3 regions of the Mesorhizobium sp. M0074 genome follow, and region 3 is predicted to be linked to each of the others. Evidence: predicted binding sites of a transcription regulator. Region 3 holds the regulator's gene; each other region holds the start of a gene.
What was found. Region 3 encodes PhoB, which activates phosphate uptake and scavenging genes when phosphate is short. Its sites were predicted from a motif close to TGTCATNNANCTGTCAT; they were not measured.
Positions count from the first base shown of each region.

Region 1 (3,245 bases), on a different contig from region 3:
GGGCGACAACATGGCGCTGGTGTCGTGGATGAAGCTCTGCAGGGCAGGCGTGGTCTCGTCCTTCCAGGTCTTGGTGCGAACGGCGTTGCCGACCACGGTTGCCGCATCGGTCACGGCGACGCCGGGCTTGACGTATTTGCCGAGTACCGTTTCGACCTGCGTCGCCGCCGATTTGTAAGCTTCGAGATAGTTCACGTCCGGTGTGCGGTTGAGCGCGAAGGCGGTCGGCACGACGCCGATCAGGATGAGCATGATGAGGCCCATGCCCTTTTGCCCGTCATTGGAGCCGTGGGCAAAGCTGACGCCGGTGCAGGTGAAAATAAGCAGCGCCCGAATCCACAGCGGCGGCGGCGCGCTCGATTTGGGCGCCTCGTAGAGCTCGCGGTTCCTGACCAGCAGCTTCATCACCAGAAGCAGCAGTGCAGCCAGGCCGAAACCGACCAGCGGCGAGATCAGGAGCGACAGGCCGACATTGGACGCCTGCGACCAGTCGACGCCGCTGGTGACGGAGCCGGCCGGGGCCATGAACTGGTTGGCGAGACCGACGCCGATGATCGAGCCGATCAGCGTGTGCGAGCTCGAGGCCGGCAGGCCGGGATACCAGGTTCCGAGATTCCACATGATCGCTGCGACCAGCAGCGCGAAGACCATGGCTAGCCCCGCGCTCGATCCGACCTGAAGGATCAATTCGACCGGCAGCAGCGATATGATGCCGAAGGCGACCGCCCCGCTGGCGGTAAGCACGCCCAGAAAGTTGAAGAAGCCGGACCACATCACCGCAAGCTCAGCCGGCATGGAATGCGTGTAGATCACCGTTGCCACCGCATTGGCAGTGTCGTGAAAACCGTTGACGAATTCGAAGCCGAGCGCGATCAGCAGCGCCAGCCCAAGTAGGATCCACGGCACCGCGATGGTGCTGGTCAGGTCCTGGCTGAGCGCGTAGCCGACATAGGCAAGGCCGCCCAGAATGATGACGGCAAAGGCCGGCAGAAACCATTTGCCGGTGCCGTTTGGCCGGTCAAGCGGATGCTCCGGCCTTGGAATTCCTGCTTCGCTTGAAACAATATCGACCATACCCCACTCCTCCTGCGTTGCAGCAAAGAATGGGAGGACGCTATGTCGGCAGGATGAAGCCTGTGTGACGGCGGGCACTTTGGGTTGACGCAACGGGCGATCGACGCGACCGAGGCAATTGAACCCGGCCGGCGCATTCCTAGACTATTCCGCGATCTCCAGCAGGGTCGATATCAGCAGCCGGCGCTCTTCGGCGGAGAGAATGTCCGAATCGAACAGGTTCATGCTGCGAAGCCCTTCGATGGCGAGATAGCAGACCAGCAGCGCCTTGAGGTTCGGCGTTTCCTGCTTCAGCCGCTCGAACAGCTGCCGCCTGAACGATTTTATCGGCGTCAGGAAATCGGGATCCTCGGCAATCGCCGAAAAAATCCAGGACGCCGACGGTTTCGATTCCTCGGCATGCTCGGCCGACAGCTTGATATAAGTTGCAAGCGGGCTTTCGCCGTTGATGCCGGCCGTGCGGGCGGACTGCAGCGCCTGCTCGAAGGCGCGCAGATAATCCTCCACCAGCGCCTGCATCAATTTCGCCTTGGTCGGGAAATTGTAGAGAAGACCACCCTTCGACACGCCAGCACGGCTGGCGACCGCATCCAGCGACAGGCTGCCAGGACCCGTCTCGCGCGCCACGGCGGCGGCGGCGGCGAGAATCTTCTCGCGCGAATTTGCTCTGCGGGCCTTCATCAAGCGTTCCCCATTCATTAGCTTAGGCGGAATTGACAAGACCGTCCAGACGGTACAGTAAGATCGCCGTCATTTGAAATTGGGACCAGGCACAGGTATGTGTTCCGGTCATCCGACCGTTATGCTGGCCCGTGGCCGAGGGACTGTTCGTGATCAAGCGCTTCATCATCGCCTTCATTCTGCTCGTGCTGGTGTGCGGCGGCATCGTTGGCTTCAACCTGTTTCGCGACAATGCGATCAAACAGTTCTTCGCCACCATGAAGCCGCCGGCCGCGACCGTGTCGACGGTCATCGTCAAACCGATGTCATGGACGCCCGGCATCGAGGCGATCGGCACTGTCAGTGCCGTACGCGGCGTCGACCTCACCGTCGAAACTGCTGGCATCGTCAAGGACATCCTGTTCCATGCCAATCAAAAGGTCGCCGCCAACGCCGTGCTGCTGCAGCTCGACGATGAAGTCGAGCGAGCCGACCTCGTGGCATCGAAAGCGCAAGCCACATCCGACCAGACGACGCTGATGCGCGCTCTTGAGCTGCAGAAGCGCGGGGTCGGCACCGATGCTACGCTCGACACGGCGCAGGCAGCAGCATCGGTCTCCGCCGCGCAGGTAAACAAGCTGCAAGCGGTGCTCGACCAAAAGCAGTTGACGGCCCCCTTCAAGGGTACCGTCGGTATTCCGAAAATCGACCTTGGCCAGTATCTCACACCCGGCACCGCTGTGGTGACCTTGCAGGACATGGATACGATGCGTGTCGATTTCACCGTGCCGGAGCAGCAGCTTCCGCAGCTGAAGATCGGACAGACGGTGCGGTTGGGCGTCGGCGGCGGCGACATGCCGTTCACCGGCAGCATCCGCGGCATCGATCCGAAGATCGACCCGACCAGCCGGCTGGTGACGGTAAGGGCGGAGGTCGGCAATCCCGAAGGCAAGCTGACGCCCGGCCAGTTCGTTCAGGTGCGCGTCGAACTGCCCGAGGAGAACGACGTGCTGGCGCTGCCGCAGACGGCGCTGACTTCCAGCCTGTACGGCGACTTCGTCTTCGTGGTGCGCCCGGCCAAATCCGCCGAAGCCAACGGCGCGGCGCCCGAGGCAAAGCCGGAAGAAAAGCCGGCTGCAGATGCTGCCAAGCCCGCAGCCGAGGCACCCGCGGCAAAACCCGACGAAAAGTCGGCTGCTACCCCAGCCAAACCGGCAGAGGAAGCCAAGCCGGCAGCGGAAGAACAGAAGCCGCAGCTCGTGCTAGCCCAGGTGTTCGTCAAGCCAGGCCGCCGCAACGCCGGCCTGGTCGAGATTCTGGAGGGCATCGCGCCAGGCGACGAAGTCGTTACCGCCGGCCAGAACCGGCTCTCCAACGGAATGTCCGTTGCCGTCGACAACACGATCGATCCGAGCAAGCCAGGGAACCAGCAGGCAGCCCAGCAATGAGCTTTTCCGACCTCTTCATCCGCCGCCCGGTCCTTTCGACCGTGCTTGCCTGCATGATCCTGC
Region 1 covers NZ_JAMYUM010000007.1:68,551-71,795, forward strand. The annotation lists gene NKJ73_RS11710 (inorganic phosphate transporter) at 1-1,074, opposite strand, end outside; gene NKJ73_RS11715 (TetR/AcrR family transcriptional regulator) at 1,219-1,755, opposite strand; gene NKJ73_RS11720 (efflux RND transporter periplasmic adaptor subunit) at 1,905-3,182, shown strand; gene NKJ73_RS11725 (efflux RND transporter permease subunit) at 3,179-3,245, shown strand, end outside.
Region 1: the regulator PhoB is predicted to act here: its motif matches at 1,128-1,144, upstream of NKJ73_RS11710 (inorganic phosphate transporter).

Region 2 (3,245 bases), on a different contig from region 3:
CAGCTGCACTTGACGAACTGAACGACGTCGGCCGCTCTCCCGCCGCCGCTGCTCAACTCGTGTGTGCAGCCACTTTGCCTGTGGTTTCGGGGAAGAAATCGGGCGCCGCATGGCGCTTGCCGAACATCATGTCGTATTGCAGCAGACGGAAGTCGCGGATTGCCGGATCGATCTCTTTCTGACGCGACCAATCGGGGGTGGCGTCGCCCCCCGGTGCCAAAAGCAAATTGCGGTCGATAACGCGGTAGCGCTCTCGCAACTGTCCGAGGAAGCCGGTGTAATAGGGATGGCTGATGCCGGCTGTCTTCAGGATATGGTAGGGCAGGAAGGACGGGCTGACGGCGCCCAGATCCTCGGCCGGGCCGCTGCGATTCGACCAGACGATCAGCGGCGTCTGGTGGTGCAGCAGCATCTGGTCGGCCGCCTCCTTGCGCGGCGCAACATTGTCCTTCAGAAAGCCGGTCTCGACGTAGACCGGCCCAAGTGGCGGCAGATGGTCGCCGAAGAACGCGATGACGGTCGGCCGCTCGCGTTTCTTCGCCCATTCGATCAGCCGCTCGAGGCCGCGGTCCGCGTCGGAAGAGCCTTCGGCATAGCTCAACAGCGATTCACGCGCCCATTGGCTGATCGGCGCCTGCACCTTGTGGGTCGGATTGTTATAGCGATACGGCTCATACGGCCCGTGGTTCTGCAGGCTGACGGCGAAAAAGAAGACCGGCTCGGCGCTGGTATCGGCTTCGTGGATGATCTCGTCGGTCATCGCAGCGTCCGACGCGAGCGGTCCGCGCTTCTGCATGGGCGGCAACGTCTCCTCGGACTTGAAGTCGTTGAAGCCGAAATCGGCATAGACGGCCCCCCGGTTCCAGAACCAGTTAGTGCCGGGATGGATAGCGCGCGCCCGGTAGCCTTGACTTTTCAGGAATGTCGCCAGCGAGGGAGTCGGTGTCCGCACATATTGCTGGTAGGGAATGCTGCCCGCCGGTAGGAAGGCGTTGGAAAAGCCGGTCAGGGCCTCGAACTCGATGTTGGCCGTCATGCCGCCGAACTCGGGCGAGAACATGTAACCCGTGCGCAGTGCCCGCACATTGGGGATAGGGTCGGGCGTGATGGTGACGCCGGGTAGCTTGGTCGGATCCCAGAAGGATTCGCTCATGACGACGATGATGTCGGGCTTCTCGGCGGGTACCGAAGCCGTCACCTGCGGTTTGCCGATCGCTTCGATCGCCTTGCCGGAATAGCCGGGCGGCGCCGAGACATGCGCCATCGGGACGTTCAGCGCGAAGGCGAGCGCAAAACCGTTCGAGGCATAGTTTTCCTTCTGGTCCCACATGATCGGGATGATCTGCAGCCGGTCGCGTGTCCACGAGAAAGTGGCATAGTCCATGATGGAGACGAAGAAGGCGATCAGCGGCACCGTCAGCGTCAGCCGGGCAAGGCGGCCCTTGTGGCTGAGTGCCGGAACGCGGCGGCGCCATAGCCGCCAGCCATAGACGAGCAGCGACAGCCCGCCGACGATGCCGATCGCCAGGGCAATGGCGGTTCCCGGGCGATCGCGTACCAGAAGCGGCATCAGTGCCACAATCTGCCGGGAATAGAGGAAATCGGTCGGATAGAGCGGATCGCCGAGATACAGCGACTTCTGGTGGCCGACGAACGCCAGCGACAATGTCAGCGGCGCGACGATCATCAGGCTCTGATGACTGCGGCCGAGCACGGCGTCGAGGCCGATGAGGATCAGCGCAAAAATGATGATCGTGGTCCAGCCGGGTTTGAAAGGCTGCAGAAAGAAATCAATGGTGCCGGCAAAGTTGCCGCGCACGATCAGTTCGATGGCAAACACAAGGATGGCCGCAGCCAGCAAGCTGATAAGGCCATAGCGGATGACAGGCCATTTGCGCGCCGGCAGATAGCCGGTCGACGGATCGCCTTCAAGAAACTGGGGCGCCGCCTCGGCTGCGCTCTGCTTGGTCTTTGCCACTTCAATAGTTCCCCGGCCCGCAACAAAAGCGTCACTCGATTGTCATCGAACTGTCACGCAAAGCCTAGCGCCTGTGGCGGAAATAAGAAGAGCCAGCAAACAAATCGTGAGCGGTTTTCATCATGAGTGATCGCCAAAAAGCCTGCCGAAACAGGCACTCGGCCGATATTACGCGATCAAGGTTGGACTTGACTTGGCCGCACGCCTTGCGTCACAGGCAACGTGAACCAGCAGCTGGGAGCCGCCGATGGCTATCGCATTCACCTTTCCGGGGCAGGGCAGCCAGGCTGTCGGCATGGGCAAGGACCTCGCCGATACCTTTGTGGAATCGCGGCGGATCTTCGAGGAAGTCGACGACGCGCTCGGCGAAAACCTATCGAAGCTGATCTGGGAAGGCCCGGAAGAGACGCTGACGCTGACCGCCAACGCCCAGCCGGCGCTGATGGCGGTGTCGCTTGCCGCAATCCGGGCGCTGGAGGCGCGCGGCTTCTCCCTGAACGGCAAGGTCACCTATGTCGCCGGCCACTCGCTCGGCGAATATTCGGCACTTGCGGCCGCAGGTTTCGTTTCGGTCGCCGACGCCGCCCGGCTGTTGCGCATCCGCGGCAACGCCATGCAGGCGGCTGTGCCGGCCGGCGAGGGCGCCATGGCGGCGATCATCGGGCTGGAACAGGCCGACGTCGAAGCCGCTTGCGCAGAGGCCGCCCAGGGCGCCGCCAAAGATCCCGCACAAGCCTTGGTTTGCCAGATCGCCAATGACAATGGCGGCGGCCAGCTGGTGATCTCCGGCGCCAGGCCAGCGGTCGAACTGGCGGCGAGGCTATGCACGGAGAAGGGCGCCAAGCGGGCGCTGATGCTGCAGGTCTCAGCGCCCTTCCATTCGGCATTGATGAAGCCTGCGGCCGAGATCATGCGGGAGGCGCTGGCCGCCGTGACGAAGAGTGCGCCGGTCGTGCCGCTGGTCTCCAATGTTACGGTGACCCCGACGAGCGATCCCGACGAGATCGCCCGCCGACTCGTCGAACAGGTGATCGGGCGCGTGCGCTGGCGCGAAACGGTGGAGTGGTTCGGCAGCAACGGCGTTGCGACGCTTTACGAAGTGGGCGCCGGCAAGGTGCTGTCGGGGCTGGCCCGCCGCATCAACCGCGACATTGCCACCACTGCCATCGGATCCGCGGCGGATGTCGAGGCGGCGCTGGCGGCGCTTGCATAATCAACTGGCGATTTGACCCCGCTCCATGCGAAGGGTGTTCGCTCAGATCAGGAG
Region 2 covers NZ_JAMYUM010000008.1:57,280-60,524, forward strand. The annotation lists gene NKJ73_RS12985 (pilus assembly protein TadG-related protein) at 1-21, shown strand, start outside; gene NKJ73_RS12990 (LTA synthase family protein) at 53-1,978, opposite strand; gene fabD (ACP S-malonyltransferase) at 2,226-3,191, shown strand.
Region 2: the regulator PhoB is predicted to act here: its motif matches at 2,019-2,035, upstream of NKJ73_RS12990 (LTA synthase family protein).

Region 3 (3,245 bases):
CAACATCGATTCTGATGGATTTTGATGACTCTGCGAGTTTTTTCGAGCGTCGGAATAAACGATGACAGCGCCACCTGCATCTGACACTATTTGCCTGCGTCCGACACTATTTGTCGGACATTACCGACGGCTTCCGGTTCATGAGCGGCCGCGGCAACCGGGAGGAAAGCAAAACAATGTCGGTCGGAATCCGCCATGACGATTTGCGCCGGCGCAACCGGGCGATGGTGATCTCGGCGGTGCGCCGGGCCGGCCAGCCATCGCGTACTGAGATCGCAGCTACTACCGGCCTCAGTCATTCGACCATATCGGCGATCTCTTCCGACCTGATACGGGAAGGCATCCTCGCCGAGAGCAAGGCAAGTGAGCCCGTTTCGTTGAAACGCGGTCGTCCGCAGGTCGGCCTCGCCCTCAACCCGGAAGCGGCGGCGGTGCTGACCGTGGTGTTGTCGCTGAATTTCCTGTCGGCCGCCATTATCGACTATACGGGACAGGTGGTCGCCGAGGAACAGCGCCGGCTGGACACGCTGACCATGCCGCGCGACGAGCTGATCCGTGAATGCATGGCCATCGTCCGGCGCCGGCTGCAGGATCCAGACCTTGACGTCCGCAGTGTCGCCCGCATCGCCCTGGCGATTCAGGGCATTACCGACTCCCCTGCACGCGCCATGCTGTGGTCGCCGATCACGCCGCAGACCGACATCGCCTTTGCCGACATGCTGGAGGACGAATTCGGCATCCCGGCAACGGTGGAGAACGACTGCAACATGATGGCGGTGGCTTTGCGCTGGCGCAATCCGGATCGCTATCGCGACGACTTCATCGCCATCCTGCTTTCGCATGGCATCGGCATGGGGCTGGTGCTGAAGGGCGAACTGTTCACCGGGACGCATTCCTCGGGTGGCGAATTTGGCCACATGATCCATCGTCCGGGCGGCGCGCTCTGCCGTTGCGGGCGGCGCGGCTGCATCGAGGCCTATGCCGGCAACTACGCCATCTGGCGCAACGCCAGGCAGATGAGCGAAGAAAGCGAACCGATCGCCGACGTCAGCGACGCCGACATGCGAGCACTGGCGGCCCGGGCGCGCGAGAAAGATGGGCCGGAACGCGAGGCCTACCGCAAGGCCGGCGAAGCGCTGGGTTTCGGTCTCGGCTCGCTGTTCGCGCTGATCGATCCGGCACCGGTCGCGATGGTCGGCGCCAGTGCCGCCGCCTTCGATCTGATCGAGCCGGCCTTGCGGAAGGCAATCGCCCAGACCGCCGGCGGCCAGCATTCGGACTCGATCTCCTTCGATACAGAGCCGAACGAATTGCCGCTGATCCGCGAAGGCTGCGCGATGCGGGCGCTAAGCTTCGTCGACCAGGAGATTTTCGCGCCGGGCGCGCAAATGAGGCCCAGCGTCAGAAAGAACGTAGCCTGACCAGGCGGGTCAATCTTCCCTGATCGCATAGCCGGCACCGCGGATGGTGCGGATGACATCCGGCATCCGGCCGTTGTTGACGGCTTTGCGCAGCCGCCCGACATGCACGTCGACGGTGCGTTCGTCGATGTAGATTGTCTCGCCCCAGACATTATCGAGTAACTGGCTGCGCGAGAAGACACGGCCCGGATGCCGCATCATGAACTCGAGCAGCCGGAATTCGGTCGGCCCGAGCCTGATTTCGCTCTTCTTGCGATAGACCCTGTGCGATTCGCGATCGAGCACGATGTCGCCGACCTTCAGCACGCTGGACAGCACTTCCGGCTTGGCGCGCCGCAGCAGCGCCTTGACCCTGGCCATGAATTCCGGTGTCGAAAACGGTTTGACCAGATAGTCGTCGGCGCCGGTCGAAAGCCCGCGCACCCGGTCGCTCTCCTCGCCGCGCGCGGTCAGCATGATGATCGGCAGCCGCTCGGTTTCGGGGCGCGCCCGCAACCGACGACAGAGCTCGATGCCGGAAACCGCTGGTATCATCCAGTCGAGCACCAAAAGGTCGGGCACATTCTCCTGCAAACGGATCTCGGCTTCGTCGCCGCGTGTCACCACCTCGACCTGGTAGCCTTCGGATTCGAGATTGTAGCGGAGCAGCACACCCAATGGCTCCTCGTCCTCCACCACCATTATGCGTGGTGCGATCATCGGCTGGGCACCCCCATCATGTCACCGGTGCGGACATTGTCGTTTCGTCCTGCTTCGGACGATTGACCGGCAATTGCTCGCCGGTCAGCACATAATACGCATTTTCGGCGATGTTGGTGACATGGTCGCCGATCCGCTCCAGATTCTTGGCGCAGAACAGCAGGTGCGTGCAAGCGGTGATGTTGCGCGGATCTTCCATCATGTAGGTCAACAGCTCGCGGAACACGGACGTGTATTTGACGTCGATGCGCTCGTCGGCGGCACGCAGCTTGGCCAACGCGGCCGCATCGCCTGCAGCATATTCCTCGATGACACCCTGCACCTGGATGAGAACCAGCTGCGCCATCGCGTCGATGGAATGCGACAGGTCCCGCGGCGTGGCGCTGAGGCCGACCGCACTCACGCGCTTGGCGATATTCTTGGCAAGGTCGCCGATGCGTTCGAGGTCGCCCGCCATGCGGATCGCTCCGACCACATGGCGAAGATCGTGGGCCATCGGCTGGCGTTTGGCGATCAGGGTGATGGCGCGGTCGTCCAGTTCGCGTTGACGCGCATCCATGATGGCGTCGTCGGAAACGACGCGTTGCGCCAGCACGTTGTCGGAATTCAACAGGGCCTTGGTCGCCCCGCCGACCATCGAACCGGCGAGGTCGGCCATGTCGCGGATCAGCTTGCTGATCTGCTCGAGATCCTCGTCGAAAGAAGCGACTGTGTGTTCGCCCATGGTCCTGTCCTCATATGCATGATCGGAACGGCTCAGCCGAAGCGGCCAGTGATGTAGTCCTGCGTGCGCTTCTCGCGGGGCGACGTGAAGATCTTCTCGGTCCGGTCGAACTCGACCAGTTCACCCAGATACATGAAGGCGGTCTGGCGCGACACGCGCGCCGCCTGCTGCATGTTGTGGGTGACGATGACGATCGTATAGTCGGCTTGCAATTCGTCGATCAGTTCCTCGATCTTGGCAGTCGACAGCGGGTCGAGGGCCGAAGCCGGTTCGTCGAGCAGAATGACTTCCGGCTTCACGGCCACGGTGCGGGCGATACAGAGCCGCTGCTGCTGGCCGCCGGACAGGCTCAAGCCGCTGGCGTTGAGCTTGTCCTTGACCTCGCTCCACAGCGCGGCGCG
Region 3 covers NZ_JAMYUM010000028.1:15,756-19,000, forward strand. The annotation lists gene NKJ73_RS29110 (ROK family protein) at 177-1,421, shown strand; gene phoB (phosphate regulon transcriptional regulator PhoB) at 1,431-2,120, opposite strand; gene phoU (phosphate signaling complex protein PhoU) at 2,137-2,844, opposite strand; gene pstB (phosphate ABC transporter ATP-binding protein PstB) at 2,877-3,245, opposite strand, start outside.